One region of the Pantoea sp. LMR881 genome, then DNA from elsewhere that is predicted to be linked to it. Evidence: predicted binding sites of a transcription regulator. Region 1 holds the regulator's gene; the other holds the start of a gene.

Region 1 (8,379 bases):
TCAGGATGTTTTCCTGCTGTTGCTGCTGCTGCCGTGCCTGTTCACAAGCGGTTTGCGCCCCGGTCCAGGATTGCTGCTCGCGCGCCTGATGCTGCAGGGCATCCTGATAGTGTTGGGTAAGCTGGTGCTGGCTGTTGAGTACCTCACGCTGTTCCGCCTGTAGGCCGTCGCGCTGTTGCAGTGTGCTCCGCAGTTTTTCTGCCGGTTCACTGCGCGCCAGGCGTTGACGATCGGCATCAGCGGCCTGCCACGCCTGTTCCGCTGTGTGTAACGCATCGTTGATCTGTTGCACATCACGACTGAACTGTTGCGCCTGTTGCTGCCACTGCTGCTGTTTGTGTGCGTGATCATATTCCGCCGATAACGCTTTTTCTGCTTCAGTAAGCAGGGCGATTTGCTGTTGCAGCGCCGCACGCGTATCGGCATCGAGCAGCGCCATCGCGCCAGCCCGGCTGCGCAGCAGATCCAGCGCGTTTTTTGCCACCTTATGCCGCTCAAAAATCGCCATCGAAATCAGGCCATAAATTTCTGTGCCGGTCAGCTCCTCCAGCAGTTCGGCGCGCTCACCCGCTTTTGCATTCAGAAAGGCCGCAAATTGGCCTTGTGACAGCATCATTGAGCGCGTAAAGCGTTCAAAATCGAGACCGGAGAGTGTTTCAACCATTTTTAGCTTATCGCCAACCTTATCGGCGACAATCTGGTCGTCAGCGCAGCGCGCCAGCTCAACGCGGGGTGCCTGAAGTTTGCCATCGGCGGTGCCGCGTGCGCGGTTTTGGCTCCAGAATGCGCGCCAGGCTTCACCTTTAATTTCAAATTCGACTTCAGCCAGACATTCAGCGCAGTCGCGCGTCATCAACGGATTCTGGCTTTGCGAGATCGCACCAAGACGCGGCGTCTGGTGATAAAGCGCCAGACAAATGGCATCCAGCAACGTGGTTTTGCCCGCGCCGGTTGCGCCAGTGATGGCGAACAACCCGTTGCTGGCAAACGGCTCTTCGCGAAAGTCGATAAACCACTCGCCTTTCAAAGCATTGAGGTTTTTAAAACGCAGCGTGAGGATCTTCATTCGTTCTCTTCCATTTCAGCCAGCGTGCTGCGAAACAGAGTGGTGAGTTGCGCGATCTGGGCATCATCCATCTCGCTGTCTAACGCTAAACGGCGAGCAAAAACCTCTTCCACTTTCAGTTCGCTCAGGGTTTCGTTATCAAGGCGCGCCAGGCTGTTCTGACGAAGCGCCCGGCTGCGGTGCAGCAGCAGCACGTCGACCGGCAATTCAGCCGTTAAGGCTTCAATACGCCGCTGCAAATCGCTGAGATATTCCTGCGTTGTTACTTCGATATCGAGCCAGACCGGTTTTTCCGTTTCTGACGTATGAAAGGCCATCAACTGTTGCTCAATTTGCGCCAGCGAGCCTTTAAGGATCTGCATCGGTTGAAAACAGGGCACGGGCAGTGGCGTGACGCTTTGCAGGCCCTCAAGGGAAAAGTCCACCAGATAGACGCTCTTTTCACTGCTCAGTTCATCAAAACTGAGCGGAATGGGGGAGCCGCTGTAACGGATATGATCGCTGTTCGCAACGCGCTGTGCGCGATGGATGTGGCCCAGCGCAATGTAGTCGGCAGCAGGGAAAGCAGAAGCCGGAAACGCATCCAGCGTGCCGATATAAATATCACGCACCGACTCGCTTTTCGTGACGCCGACAGTGGTTAAGTGGCCGGTCGCAATAATCGGCAATTTCATCTCATGCGCCTGCGCGGCGCTAAAGCTACGTTGATAATGTGCCGTAATCGCCTCAAGCAGGCTGATCTGCTTTTCGCGTCCTGACTGACCGGCGCGGCTGCGCATAATATCGCGTGGGCGCAAATAAGGGATGGCGCACAGCAGCGCGCCCGGTGCGCCCTGGCGATCGTTCAATACCAGCACGTCGCCATCGCCTTGCGGCGTGGCAATGACGCGGGTGTTTAAGCAGGCGAGCAGTTCGCGTGACTCATTCAGGGTGGCAACCGAATCGTGATTACCCGCCAGCACCACCAGCTGGCAGCCGCTCGGCTGAAGCGCCACGACAAAGCGGTTGAACATTTCACGCGCATAGCTTGGCGGTGCGCCAGTATCAAACAGATCGCCTGCAACAATTAGCGCATCGACCTGATGCTGCCCGATTTGCGTCAGCAGCCAGTCAAGGAAAGCCTGATGTTCAGCCGCCCGGCTTTTGTTATAGAAGAACTGCCCCAAATGCCAGTCCGCAGTATGAATGATGCGCATAAAACTCCCTGCCGTTACAAATTGCCCGGCGATTATACCTGTCATGGTCAAAGTTGCAGGTATCCCCTGGCGCTAAGCGAAATTTATTTGCTAAATAGCGGTGCGGTAACGAAAACAGAAAAATGTCGTGCCGCTGTCATAAACCGCTGTTAAAGCCTGATCTTACGGGGTATGTTTTTCATAAAAGTGTCACAAATCTGACGCATAATGACGCCGCAAATCCCAGTGACAGCCGTCATATCAGCAGGAGTAATAATGGCTAAGCGCATTTTGGTTGTGGAAGATGAAGCCCCAATCCGTGAAATGTTGTGTTTTGTTCTGGAGCAGAACGATTATCAGCCAATCGAGGCAGAAGATTATGACAGCGCGGTCGGGAAACTGATTGAACCCTGGCCAGATCTGATATTACTGGACTGGATGTTACCCGGCGGTAGCGGCATTCAATTTATCAAGCATCTGAAGCGCGAAGCAATGACGCGCGAGATCCCAGTCATGATGCTAACGGCACGCGGTGAAGAGGAAGATCGCGTACGGGGTCTGGAAGTGGGCGCTGATGATTACATCACGAAGCCTTTCTCGCCCAAAGAGCTGATGGCGCGCATCAAAGCGGTGATGCGTCGTATTTCCCCCATGGCGGTAGAAGAGGTGATTGAGATGCAGGGCCTGAGCCTGGATCCCTCATCGCACCGTGTAATGTCAGAAACCACGCCGCTGGAAATGGGGCCTACCGAATATAAGCTGTTGCACTTTTTTATGACGCACCCGGAGCGCGTTTACAGCCGTGAACAGCTGCTGAACCACGTCTGGGGCACTAACGTGTATGTGGAAGATCGCACGGTTGATGTGCATATCCGCCGTTTACGTAAAGCACTGGAAGTCTCTGGCCATGATCGCATGGTACAAACCGTTCGCGGAACAGGGTATCGTTTCTCTGCCCGCTACTAAACGGAGCTTTAACCGTGCTGGAACGCCTCTCCTGGAAGAGATTACTGTCCGAACTGGTGCTGGCGTGTCTGCCTGCACTGATCCTTGGTCTGCTGTTTGGCTATTTGCCATGGCTACTACTGATCAGCGTTCTGGCGGTGTTGCTGTGGCATTTTCATAACCTGATGCGCTTATCGCACTGGCTGTGGCTCGATCGCACCATGACGCCGCCGACGGGCCAGGCAAGTTGGGAACCGCTGTTTTACGGCCTGTATCAGATGCAGTTGCGTAACCGGCGACGTCGCCGTGAATTAGGCCATCTGATCAAACGCTTCCGCAGTGGCGCAGAGTCACTGCCGGATGCGGTGATTCTGACTACCGAAGAGGGCACCATTTTTTGGTGTAACGGCCTGGCGCAACAGCATCTTGGCTTACGCTGGCCCGAAGATAATGGCCAGAATATCCTTAACCTGCTGCGCTACCCCGAATTTTCCCGCTATATTCGCCAGCGCGATTTCGATAAGCCACTGACGCTGGTGTTAAATAATCAACACCATATGGAATTCCGCGTCATGCCGTATAGCGAAGGGCAATGGCTGCTGGTGGCGCGTGATGTAACACAAATGCACCAGCTGGAAGGAGCGCGTCGTAACTTCTTTGCTAACGTCAGCCATGAGCTGCGCACGCCGCTGACGGTGCTGCAAGGCTATCTGGAGATGATGAACGATTCGGTAATAAACGAGCGTTCACGGGGCAAAGCATTACACACCATGTCAGAACAGACGCGCCGCATGGATAGCCTGGTGAAGCAGTTGCTCACGCTGTCGCGTATTGAGGCGGCGCCGGTCATTGATATGAAAGAAAAAGTTGATGTGCCGGTGATGCTCAAATTACTGCAACACGAAGCAGAAACCCTGAGCAACGGACGCCATGAAATTCATTTTCACACCGATCCGCATTTAAAAGTCTTTGGCAACGATGAACAGTTACGCAGCGCCATCTCTAACCTGGTCTACAACGCGGTAAACCATACGCCAGATGGTACACGCATTGATATCAGCTGGTTGCGCAGCAAGCAGGGCGCAGTATTTAAGGTGTGTGACAACGGACCGGGGATCCCGCCTGAGCATTTGCCACGCCTGACCGAGCGTTTTTATCGCGTTGATAAAGCCCGCTCACGCGCGACGGGCGGTAGCGGGTTAGGGCTGGCTATCGTTAAGCATGCCCTTAGTCATCACGGTTCACGACTGGAAATCACCAGCATTCCCGATCGGGAGACCTGCTTTACCTTTACGCTGGCATCAAGGTTGATTGTCAGCGCCGGGATGCAGGAGAATGCCGTCCATTAATCGTTAATGGATCTCCTCATGCGCGCGTTTCTTTGCTTTCTTCTTCTACTGTTGCCTGCGGCTTCGCAGGCTCAGCCAGACACGCTTTCTGGCAACCTGAGCAGCGTTGGCTCGGATACGCTGGGTTATCTGATGACGTTATGGGGTGAAGACTTTAGTCGTCAGGCGCCGGGCGTGAATGTGCAGGTACAGGCGTCGGGCTCCTCTACCGCGCCGACCGCCCTGGCAGCAGGTGCTGCGCAACTCGGGCCGATGAGCCGGCCCATGCAGGCTGAAGAGCGTCAGGCATTTGAAGCGCGATACGGTTATCCACCGCTGGCGGTTCCGGTTGCAATGGATGCGCTGGTGGTGGTGGTGAATCAGCGCAATCCACTGCAACACATTGATCCGCGCCAACTCGACGCCATCTTTTCGATTACGCGCTTATGCGGCTCTACTCAGATACCTGCGCACTGGGGCGATCTCGGCGTGAAACAGGCTGACTGGGCCAACCGCAGCTTGCAGCGTTACGGCAGAAATTCAGCGTCCGGAACATGGGGGTTTTTCAAACAGCAGGCGCTGTGTCGAGGCGATTTTCGCAGTGATGTTGCGGAATTCCCCGGATCAGCGGCGGTGGTGCAGGCAGTGGCGCGCAATCCCCGCAGTATCGGCTATGCCAGTTTTGGCTTTCATCTCAGCGGTGTGAAAATGTTATCCATAGTGAATGCCAGCGGAGAAGCGGTCGCACCGGATGTTGAAAGCATCCGCAATGGCCGCTATCCGTGGGCTCGTCCGCTCTATTTGTATGTTAACAAAGCGCCGGATAAACCGCTGCCGCCGCTGGTAGCCGCTTTTCTGCAACAGGTCTTGTCGGCACAAGGCCAGCGTCGCGTCAGTGAAGCGGGTTATTTACCGCTCTCAGACAGCCAAATGGCGCAGGCGCGCGCCGCACTGGAATAAATGTTAATGGCGTCCGGTTCAACTTGAATTTTTTTCATGTGCACTGAATTTTCTTCGGTTGCAGAGGAGAGATTCGCATGTCACTCTTGAGTTAGCCATATAGCCATCCAGATGGCTATAAATAACGAAGCGTAATTGTTTCCTGATGCAACTATGTGTCAGGCGAGCCAGGAGTGAACATGCAAAGACAAACCGCCCCCTTCCGCGCCGATACTGTCGGCAGTTTCTTACGTCCCGCCGCGATTAAACACGCGCGTGAACAGTTCGCCGCAGGCGAGATCGATGCAGCTGAACTGCGTCGTGTGGAAGATGACGCTATTCGTGATGTCGTTGCTAAACAGCGTGAAAACGGCCTGAAGGTGGTAACCGATGGCGAGTTTCGCCGCGCATGGTGGCACTTCGACTTTTTTGATGGTCTGGAAGGCTGTGAACGCTATGAGGCCGAGCAGGGCATTCAGTTTAACGGCGTACAGACCAAAGCGCGTGGCGTAAAAGTGGTCGGTAAACTGGGTTTTGGCGATCACCCGATGCTGGAAGATTTTCGCTTCCTGAAAAGCGTTGCGGGCGACGCCGTGCCAAAAATGACCATTCCAAGCCCAAGCGTACTGCATTTCCGTGGCGGTCGTAAAATGATCGACGCGACGGTTTACCCAGACCTGAGCGACTATTTCGATGACCTTGGGCAAACTTATCAGGATGCCATCAAAGCCTTCTATGATGCTGGCTGCCGCTATTTGCAGCTGGATGATACCGTATGGGCTTATCTCTGTTCAGAAGATCAAAAAGCGCAGATCCGGGAGCGCGGTGACGATCCGGAAGAACTGGCGCGCACCTATGCTCGCGTGCTGAATAAAGCTTTGGAAGGCAAGCCAGCTGATTTGACCGTGGGGCTGCACGTGTGTCGCGGCAACTTCCGCTCAACCTGGATCTCAGAAGGCGGTTATGAGCCGGTTGCTGAAATTTTATTTGGCACGGTGAACATCGACGCTTTCTTCCTTGAGTATGACAACGAGCGTTCAGGTGGTTTTGAACCGCTGCGCTTCATCAAGCCGGGCAATCAGCAAGTTGTGCTTGGCCTGGTCACGACGAAAAATGGCGAGCTGGAAGATCCCGCGCAGGTCAAAGCGCGCCTGCAGGAAGCGGCGAACTATGTCAGCCTGGATCAGATCTGCCTTAGCCCGCAGTGCGGCTTTGCTTCTACGGAAGAGGGCAACAGCCTGACCGAAGAGCAGCAGTGGCAGAAGATTCGACTGGTTACAGACATCGCCAGTCAGGTGTGGTGATGCTGTAAAGTTGTGCAGACAGGCGCGTAAAACGCGCCTTTTGTGCATCTGTAAGCCATTAATTGCTGAAACTTCCCACGCCCTGCGGAAAAAATAGGCACATCATCGTGGGTGCTTCTGCTAAAAATTGGAGCTATTAACTAACTTTCATTTAAAATGCACGATAACCTTCTGGTTTTTCGATCGCGTATTGCCTTTCTTCGCTATAAACGGTCTACTTAGCGCCGTTGTCGATTCATCCCTCTGTGAACAGAAAAAAGCAGCCTAAATCACCTGCGCTTCACCTCACGACGAGCATATTGCGCTAATCCTGGCTGGCAAGTCGTTGTTTTGACGTAGCGAGGAGACAACGCAAACTCAACTTCCACCGCAACATCAATGACAGGCCGTATGACACACCGTTTAACTTCGAAAGATATTCTCGCGCTGGGCTTCATGACGTTTGCCCTGTTTGTCGGCGCGGGCAACATTATTTTCCCACCCATGGTCGGTATTCAGTCTGGTGAACATGTCTGGACGGCCGCGATTGGTTTCCTTCTTACTGCTGTTGGCCTGCCGGTCATCACCGTGGTTGCGCTGGCGCGCGTCGGCGGGGGATTGACGCGCTGAGTTCGCCGATTGGTAAAGTAGCGGGTTTAATACTGGCCACCGTCTGTTATCTGGCGGTTGGACCGTTATTCGCTACACCACGTACCGCTACCGTCTCGTTTGAAGTGGGCATCGCGCCCTTGACTGGCGATGGTGCCATGCCGCTGTTTATCTACAGTCTGGTCTATTTTGCGCTGGTGATCGCCATTTCACTTTATCCCGGTAAGCTGCTGGATACGGTAGGGCATTTCCTTGCGCCGTTGAAAATCGTTGCGCTGACTGTGTTGGGCCTCGCAGCACTGCTGTGGCCAGCAGGCGGCAGCATTCCGGCAACCGCAGATTATCAGCGTGCCGCCTTCTCAAGTGGCTTCGTTAATGGTTATCTGACCATGGATACACTGGGTGCGCTGGTGTTTGGCATTGTTATCGTCAATGCTGCGCGCTCTCGCGGTGTCGAAAATGCCGCGTTGTTGACCCGTTATACTGTGCTGGCTGGCCTGATTGCCGGTGTCGGCTTGACGCTGGTTTACCTCAGCCTGTTTAAACTGGGTTCAGGCAGCGGCGCGCTGGTTGATCAGAACGCGAACGGCGCAGCTATTCTGCATGCTTATGTTCAGCAAACCTTTGGTGGCATGGGAAGCTTCTTCCTGGCTGCGCTGATCTTCGTTGCCTGTATGGTAACGGCGGTTGGCCTGACCTGTGCCTGTGCAGAATTTTTTGCGCAATACCTGCCTTTCTCGTATAAAACGCTGGTATTTATTCTCGGCCTGTTCTCTATGGTGGTGTCGAATCTGGGATTGAGTCATTTGATTCAGATTTCAATTCCGGTGCTGACCGCCATTTATCCGCCATGCATTGTGCTGGTGGTACTGAGCTTCACGCTGAACTGGTGGAACAAAAGCAGCCGTATTATTGCCCCAACTATGCTGGTCAGCCTGCTGTTCGGTATTGTTGATGCGATTAAAACCACGGGATTCAAAGATGCGCTGCCAGCCTTTAGCCAGCACTTACCACTGGCCGATCAGGGACTTTCC
Region 2 (8,379 bases), 860 kb from region 1:
CAGATCGCTTCTCTGGGTATCTACCCAGCCGTTGACCCGCTGGATTCCACCAGCCGTCAGCTTGATCCGCTGGTTGTTGGTCAGGAGCACTACGATGTTGCTCGTGGCGTGCAGTCTCTGCTGCAGCGTTATCAAGAGCTGAAAGACATCATCGCCATCCTTGGTATGGACGAGCTGTCTGAAGAAGATAAATTGCTGGTGGCACGTGCGCGTAAGATTCAGCGTTTCCTGTCTCAGCCGTTCTTCGTGGCCGAAGTATTCACCGGTTCTCCGGGCAAATACGTTTCGCTGAAAGACACCATCCGTGGCTTTAAAGGCATCATGGAAGGTGAATTCGACCACCTGCCAGAGCAGGCTTTCTACATGGTCGGTTCCATCGACGAAGCGGTAGAAAAAGCGAAGAAACTGTAATAACGGTTTCCCGGGAGGAAAGATATGGCTATGACTTATCACCTGGATGTGGTCAGCGCAGAGCAACTGCTGTTCTCTGGGCTGGTACAGAAAATTCAGGTGTCAGGTAGCGAAGGTGAACTGGGTATTTTCCCGGCCACGCACCGCTCCTGACTGCCATTAAGCCTGGAATGATCCGTATCGTGAAACAGCACGGCGAAGAGGAGTTTATTTACCTCTCTGGCGGCGTGCTGGAAGTGCAACCGGGCAGCAGCACCGTTCTGGCCGATACCGCAATTCGCGGTACCGATCTGGACGAAGCGCGCGCGCTGGAAGCAAAACGTAAAGCAGAAGAGCACATGCACAGCAGCCACGGCGACGTGGACTATGCACAGGCTTCTGCCGAACTGGCGAAAGCCATTGCGAAACTGCGCGTGATCGAGCTGACCAAAAAAGCGATGTAATCCGGCTTTATGCGTCACGAAATGCCAGCCCCTCGGGCTGGCATTTTTTTGTTTATTTCCTCCAGACTTCAGCCGCATGGGCGGTGGCTTCTCTCGGTTCGTTTAAGCCTCGCTCCGCTGGGGCCGCTGTTTTGCAGCGTTCAAATCTTCTCCCGACAGGTTTGTCTTTCACCCGAATCCTTTACTTAAGTAAGTTCCGGGATTAAGAAGCCTTAACTTTTAGGCTCATCCCGCAGCGGGCGGCGTAAATGCTGTTAAAATCGTTTCCCGACCAGTTTGTTACTCATTTTCTGCCTTCCTGCAATCTGAATTATTGAGGCGATAAGATTAATGAAGCGGGAAGCGAGCCTAATTTCGGCTCGAGAAAAATGTAGTAATCTCAAGGCTAAACCGTGTAAGTTTCGAAAGTCAAAATTCAGTCAGGATGGTTATGTCAAACAGCGCAATGAGTGTGGTGATCCTTGCAGCCGGCAAGGGCACACGTATGTATTCCGATCTGCCTAAAGTGTTACATACGCTTGCAGGTAAACCGATGGTTCAGCATGTGATTGATGCCGCTAAGGGGCTGGGTGCACAGCATATTCATCTGGTTTATGGTCACGGCGGTGATCGGCTCAAAGCCACGTTAACCGAGAGCACGCTCAATTGGGTTTTACAGGCTGAGCAGTTAGGGACCGGCCATGCAATGCAGCAGGCGGCACCTTTTTTTGCTAATGACGAAGATATTTTAATGCTGTACGGCGACGTGCCATTGATTTCTGAGGCCACACTTCAGCAGTTGTGTGATGCAAAACCGCAGGGTGGCATTGGATTGCTTACCGTTGTGCTCAATAATCCCACCGGTTATGGTCGGATTGTGCGTGAAAATGGCACAATCACAGGTATCGTTGAACAAAAAGACGCCAGTCCTGAACAGCTTGCTATTACCGAAATCAATACCGGTATCCTGGTCGCTAACGGTGGCGACATGAAACGCTGGCTGGCGCAACTGACCAATAACAATGCTCAGGGTGAATATTACATCACCGACATCATCGCACTGGCACATCAGGAAGGTCGCTTAATTAATGCAGTGCATCCGGCACGGATAAGTGAAACGGATGGCGTAAATAACCGTCTACAGCTTGCTACGTTAGAACGGTCTTATCAGGCTGAGCATGCTGAAAAACTTCTGCTGGCAGGCGTAATGCTACGTGACCCGGCTCGCTTTGATCTGCGTGGAACGCTAACGCATGGCCGCGACGTTGAAATCGATACCAACGTTATTATTGAAGGTCAGGTAAAGCTGGGTAATCGCGTCAAAATTGGGGCGGGCTGCATTATCAAAAACAGTACGATTAGCGATGACTGCGAAATCAGCCCTTATTCGGTGATCGAGGATGCTAATCTGGCAGAGGCTTGCACCGTCGGGCCATTTGCTCGTCTGCGTCCGGGAAGCGAGCTGGCACAATCAGCGCATGTCGGTAACTTCGTTGAAATGAAAAAAGCGCGCCTGGGCAAAGGCTCCAAAGCGGGGCATCTCTCCTATCTTGGTGATGCGGAAATTGGTGCTAACGTGAATATCGGTGCTGGCACCATCACCTGCAACTATGACGGTGCGAATAAATCTAAAACTGTTATCGGCGATGATGTGTTTGTGGGATCCGATACACAGCTCGTGGCGCCGGTGACAGTCGCGGCGGGAGCCACCATTGCGGCAGGCACCACGGTAATGAAAGACATCACTGATGCAGCACTGGTTTATAACCGCAAAGAGCAAAATCATAAAGCTGGCTGGCAGCGTCCCCAGAAGAAGAAATGAATTTTACGTTCTGCCCTGCGCAGGCCGTTGCAGTAACAAAACTATAATCCCCACTCTCTACAAGGCTCGGGAACCGGCAAAGCCGGAAATCAGGTCGCATGACAACGAAAATGGCGAAGAGCCATGAAGTCAGGAAAACATTATGTGTGGAATTGTTGGTGCAGTAGCGCAACGCGATATCGCAGAGATATTGCTGGAAGGTTTGCGTCGTCTGGAGTATCGCGGGTATGACTCGGCCGGTTTGGCTGTGGTTGATCGTCAGGGGCACGTTACGCGCCTGCGCCGTTTAGGCAAAGTTCAAAAGCTGGCGGAAGCCGCAGAACAGCAGCCGTTGATTGGCGGCACCGGTATTGCGCACACGCGTTGGGCAACCCACGGTGAGCCGTCAGAAGCCAATGCGCATCCGCATATTTCTGAGCACATCATTATTGTTCACAACGGCATCATTGAAAACCACGAGCCGCTGCGCGAAATGATGATTGAGCGTGGCTATCATTTTGCCTCTGAAACTGACACCGAAGTGGTTGCACATCTGGTGCATTGGGAGCAAAAGCAGGGCGGCTCGCTGCGCGAAGTGGTACAGCGCGTTATCCCTCAGCTACGTGGTGCATATGGCATGGTTATTATGGACAGCCGCGATCCGTCACTGCTGGTGGCTGCTCGTTCCGGTAGCCCATTGGTTATCGGCCGTGGTGTAGGTGAAAACTTTATCGCCTCTGATCAGCTGGCGCTGCTGCCCGTTACCCGTCGCTTTATCTACCTGGAAGAGGGTGACATTGCTGAAATCACGCGCCGTGATGTCACGATCGTCGATCGCGCGGGCAAGCCAGTTGTGCGTACAGAAATTGAATCCAGTGTGCAATACGATGCGGGTGACAAAGGCCTTTATCGTCACTACATGCAGAAAGAGATTTATGAACAGCCGATGGCGATCAAAAACACCCTGACCGGGCGTTTTAGTCACGGCGAAGTCGATCTCAGTGAGCTGGGTGCGCAAGCCGAAACGCTGTTAAGCCAGGTTGAGCACATTCAAATTATTGCCTGCGGCACCTCATATAACTCCGGCATGGTTGCGCGCTACTGGTTTGAATCCCTTGCTAACCTGCCGTGTGATGTAGAAATCGCCTCTGAGTTCCGCTATCGCAAATCAGCGGTGCGTAAAAACAGCTTGTTAATCACCCTGTCTCAGTCTGGTGAAACTGCCGATACGCTAGCGGCGCTGCGCCTGTCGAAAGAGCTTGGTTATCTCGGAGCGCTGGCGGTGTGTAACGTCGCAGGTTCTTCGCTGGTACGTGAATCCGACCTGGCGCTGATGACCAAAGCAGGCACCGAAATCGGGGTGGCGTCTACCAAGGCGTTTACCACTCAGTTAACCGTACTGCTAATGCTGGTGGCGAAGCTGGGTCGTCTGAACGGCATGGCGGCAGAAACTGAACATAACATTGTGCATGGTTTGCAGGCGCTGCCAAGCCGCATTGAACAAATGCTGGCGCAGGACAAGCTGATCGAAAATCTTGCTGAGGGCTTCTCTGACAAACATCACGCTCTGTTCCTTGGGCGTGGCGATCAATATCCCATCGCCATGGAAGGGGCATTGAAGCTGAAAGAGATCTCCTATATACACGCAGAAGCTTACGCTGCGGGTGAACTGAAGCATGGTCCATTAGCACTGATTGATGCTGACATGCCGGTCATCGTGGTCGCGCCTAACAATGAACTGCTGGAAAAACTGAAATCGAATATTGAAGAGGTGCGTGCACGTGGCGGCTTGCTGTATGTATTTGCCGATCAGGATGCCGGTTTCAATGACAGCGAAGGGATGAAAATTATTCCCTTGCCACATGTAGAAGATGTTATTGCGCCAATTTTTTATACGGTGCCGTTACAGCTTCTCTCCTATCACGTCGCGCTGATAAAAGGCACTGACGTCGACCAACCGCGTAATTTAGCAAAATCAGTTACCGTTGAATAAAAAAGTGGGCCCCAGTGCGGGCCCGCTCCTTTTAATCACTGTCACATAACTGTCATATTTCCTACATTTAGCTGTCATCAAACTGTCCTATTTTCCCTCCTGCAGCAATCACTGACTCTTACTAAAATGGCTTTGAGCCTGAGATTAACTCCCTGGAGGGAACATGACACTGATGCGTAGCACCGTAGCCCGAATCCTCGCCGCCACCTTCGCAGTAAGCGCGGTATCTGCTTATGCAGCCACCGATCTCACTGGCGCAGGCGGGACGTTCCCGGCGCCGGTTTATGCCAAGTGGGCAGCAGAATATCAGCAAGCCACGGGTAGTAAAATTAACTACCAGGGTATTGGTTCATCTGGTGGCGTGAAGCAAATTATCGCCAAAACCGTTGATTTCGGCGCGTCAGATGCACCAATGAAAGACGAAGACCTGCAAAAAAATGGCCTGTTCCAGTTCCCAACCGTGATCGGTGGTGTTGTGCTGGCAGTTAACCTGCCGGGCATTAAATCGGGCGAACTGACGCTGGATGGCAAAACGGTGGGTGACATCTACCTGGGTACGATCAAAAAGTGGAATGATCCAGCGATTGCTAAACTGAACCCCGGCGTGAAACTGCCAGAAACTAACATCAACGTGGTTCGCCGCGCTGACGGTTCAGGCACCTCTTTCGTCTTCACCAGCTACCTGGCTAAAGTGAACGAAGAGTGGAACAGCAAAGTAGGTAAAGGCAACACTGTGAACTGGCCAACCGGTCTGGGCGGTAAAGGCAACGACGGCGTTGCAGCCTTCGTACAGCGTCTGCCGGGTTCAATCGGCTACGTTGAGTACGCCTATGCCAAACAGAATAACCTGACTTACACTAAGCTGATGGATGCAGATGGCAAAGCCGTCGCGCCAGATGAATCAACCTTCAGCAACGCAGCCAAAGGCGCAGACTGGAGCAAATCTTTTGCTCAGGATCTGACCTTCCAGAAAGGCGACAACGCCTGGCCAATCACCTCGACTACATTCATCCTGATGTACAAAGATCAGGCTAACTCTGCTAAAGGTAGCGAAGTGCTGAAGTTCTTCGACTGGGCTTACAAAAACGGTGACAAAACGGCCACCAGCCTGGATTATGCGACCCTGCCTGACAGCGTAACCGAGCAGATCCGTTCAGCCTGGAAAGCTAATATCAAAGACAGTTCTGGCAAGGCGCTTTACCAGTAAGTGAATGACCCTGACCGGACATCAGGTTCGGTCAGACCCTACGGGCGGCGTTATGCCGCCCTGATAACCTCTGAAGACTGAGACTTCTATGGCTGCAACGAAGCCGGCATTCAAAGCCCCAGGCAAGCAAGGTGACAGAGTATTCGGTGCGCTGGTAAAACTTTCCGCGCTAATCGTACTGTTGCTGTTGGGTGGCATCATCGTCTCCCTGATTTTCTCCTCCTGGCCGAGCATTCAAAAGTTTGGTTTTTCTTTTTATGGACCAAAACCTGGGATGCGCCAAACGAACAATTCGGTGCGCTGGTTCCGATTTACGGCACTATCGTTACCTCTCTCATTGCATTGATTATTGCCGTACCGGTGAGCTTTGGGATCGCGCTGTTTTTGACGGAACTGGCACCAGGCTGGTTGCGCCGCCCATTGGGCACCGCCATTGAACTGCTGGCGGCCATTCCCAGCATCGTTTATGGCATGTGGGGATTGTTTATCTTTGCCCCGCTGTTTGCAGAATATTTTCAAACACCGGTAGGCGAAGTGTTATCAGGCATTCCGATTGTTGGCGAGCTGTTTTCCGGCCCCGCTTTCGGTATCGGGATCCTTGCCGCTGGCGTGATTCTGGCCATCATGATCATTCCTTACATCGCCTCGGTAATGCGTGATGTGTTTGAGCAGACGCCCGTCATGATGAAAGAGTCCGCTTATGGTATTGGCTGCACCACCTGGGAGGTGATTTGGCGCATCGTGTTGCCGTTTACTAAAAACGGTGTGATTGGCGGCGTGATGCTTGGCCTGGGGCGTGCGTTAGGGGAAACCATGGCGGTGACCTTTATCATCGGTAACACCTATCAGCTCGACAGCGCATCGCTCTTTATGCCCGGCAACAGTATCACTTCTGCACTGGCAAACGAATTTGCTGAAGCGGAATCGGGTGTGCATGTCGCTGCACTGATGGAGCTGGGTCTGATTTTGTTTGTTATCACCTTTATCGTGCTGGCGATTTCAAAATTAATGATTTTGCGCCTGCAGAAAAGTGAAGGAGCGCGCTCATGACCACGATTGAATTGCAGGCGCGTGCTGAGCTGGAACAATCACGTCGTAAGATGCAGTCCTGGCGCAGCACTAAAAATAAAATCGCATTAACGCTGTCATTGCTGACCATGGCATTCGGCCTGTTTTGGCTGGTGTGGATTTTGTTCACCACGGTAACGCGCGGTATCGATGGCCTGTCATGGACGTTGTTTACTGAGTCTACTCCGCCGCCCAACACGGCTGGTGGCGGTTTAGCCAACGCCCTGGCAGGCAGTGGCTTGCTGATTTTCTGGTCCACGTTCTTTGGTACGCCGCTGGGCATTATGGCAGGCGTCTATCTGGCTGAATATGGGCGCAAATCCTGGCTGGCGGAAGTGATTCGTTTTATTAACGACATTTTACTGTCAGCGCCGTCCATCGTGGTGGGACTGTTCGTTTACACTATCGTAGTGGCGCAAATGCAGCATTTCTCCGGCTGGGCTGGTGTAATTGCACTGGCTCTGCTGCAGATTCCGATTGTGATCCGTACAACTGAAAACATGCTGCGCCTGGTGCCAGACAGCATGCGCGAAGCCGCTTACGCGCTGGGTACGCCTAAATGGAAGATGATTTCTGCCATTACGCTGAAAGCGTCGGTGTCGGGCATTATCACCGGTGTGCTGCTGGCGATTGCACGTATCGCAGGTGAAACCGCGCCGCTGCTGTTTACTGCCTTGTCGAACCAGTTCTGGAGTACCGACATGATGCAGCCGCTGGCTAACCTGCCAGTCACTATCTTTAAGTTCGCTATGAGCCCGTTTGCTGAATGGCAGAGCCTGGCCTGGGCTGGCGTACTGATTATTACCTTATGCGTGCTGTTGCTGAATATCATAGCGCGCGTGATTTTTGCCAAGGGCAAACACGGTTAATGCTGCCCTGCGCGGCACCGTTTAAGAGAGACGAGCAATGAGTATCGCGAATTCATCATCCGGTAAAATTCAGGTCCGTAATCTGAACTTTTATTACGGTAAGTTTCATGCGCTGAAAAACATCAACCTGGATATTGCTAAAAATCAGGTCACTGCGTTTATCGGACCTTCTGGCTGTGGCAAATCCACCCTGCTGCGTACCTTCAACAAAATGTATTCGCTCTACCCTGAACAGCGTGCTGAAGGCGACATCCTGTTAGACGGTGACAATATTTTGGCTTCGCATCAGGATATCGCTCTGCTGCGCGCCCGCGTGGGCATGGTGTTCCAGAAACCGACGCCGTTCCCCATGTCGATCTACGACAACATTGCTTTTGGTGTGCGTTTGTTTGAGAAGCTGTCGCGAGCGGATATGGATGAGCGCGTTCAGTGGGCATTGACCAAAGCGGCATTGTGGAATGAAACCAAAGACAAGCTACATCAGAGCGGTTACAGTCTCTCTGGTGGTCAACAGCAGCGTCTCTGTATTGCCCGCGGTATCGCGATTCGCCCGGAAGTGCTGTTGCTGGATGAGCCTTGTTCAGCACTTGACCCGATCTCTACCGGTC

What was found. Region 1 encodes PhoB, which activates phosphate uptake and scavenging genes when phosphate is short. Its sites were predicted from a motif close to CTGTCATAAAACTGNCNNAT; they were not measured.
Region 2: pstS (phosphate ABC transporter substrate-binding protein PstS) is a predicted target of PhoB. The motif match lies at 4,666-4,685, and genes of this name have one in related genera.

The regions. Positions count from the first base shown of each region.
Region 1 covers NZ_JAPVOK010000002.1:1,421,000-1,429,378, reverse strand. Annotated here, with positions in the region: partial or broken gene O3W44_RS08620 (SbcC/MukB-like Walker B domain-containing protein) at 1-1,066, opposite strand, end outside; gene sbcD (exonuclease subunit SbcD) at 1,063-2,262, opposite strand; gene phoB (phosphate response regulator transcription factor PhoB) at 2,518-3,207, shown strand; gene phoR (phosphate regulon sensor histidine kinase PhoR) at 3,222-4,535, shown strand; gene O3W44_RS08600 (PstS family phosphate ABC transporter substrate-binding protein) at 4,554-5,474, shown strand; gene O3W44_RS08595 (cobalamin-independent methionine synthase II family protein) at 5,654-6,757, shown strand; partial or broken gene brnQ (branched-chain amino acid transporter carrier protein BrnQ) at 7,148-8,379, shown strand, end outside.
Region 2 covers NZ_JAPVOK010000002.1:2,281,635-2,290,013, reverse strand. Annotated here, with positions in the region: gene atpD (F0F1 ATP synthase subunit beta) at 1-411, shown strand, start outside; partial or broken gene O3W44_RS12545 (F0F1 ATP synthase subunit epsilon) at 436-854, shown strand; gene glmU (bifunctional UDP-N-acetylglucosamine diphosphorylase/glucosamine-1-phosphate N-acetyltransferase GlmU) at 1,285-2,655, shown strand; gene glmS (glutamine--fructose-6-phosphate transaminase (isomerizing)) at 2,798-4,627, shown strand; gene pstS (phosphate ABC transporter substrate-binding protein PstS) at 4,791-5,834, shown strand; partial or broken gene pstC (phosphate ABC transporter permease PstC) at 5,923-6,884, shown strand; gene pstA (phosphate ABC transporter permease PstA) at 6,881-7,771, shown strand; gene pstB (phosphate ABC transporter ATP-binding protein PstB) at 7,809-8,379, shown strand, end outside.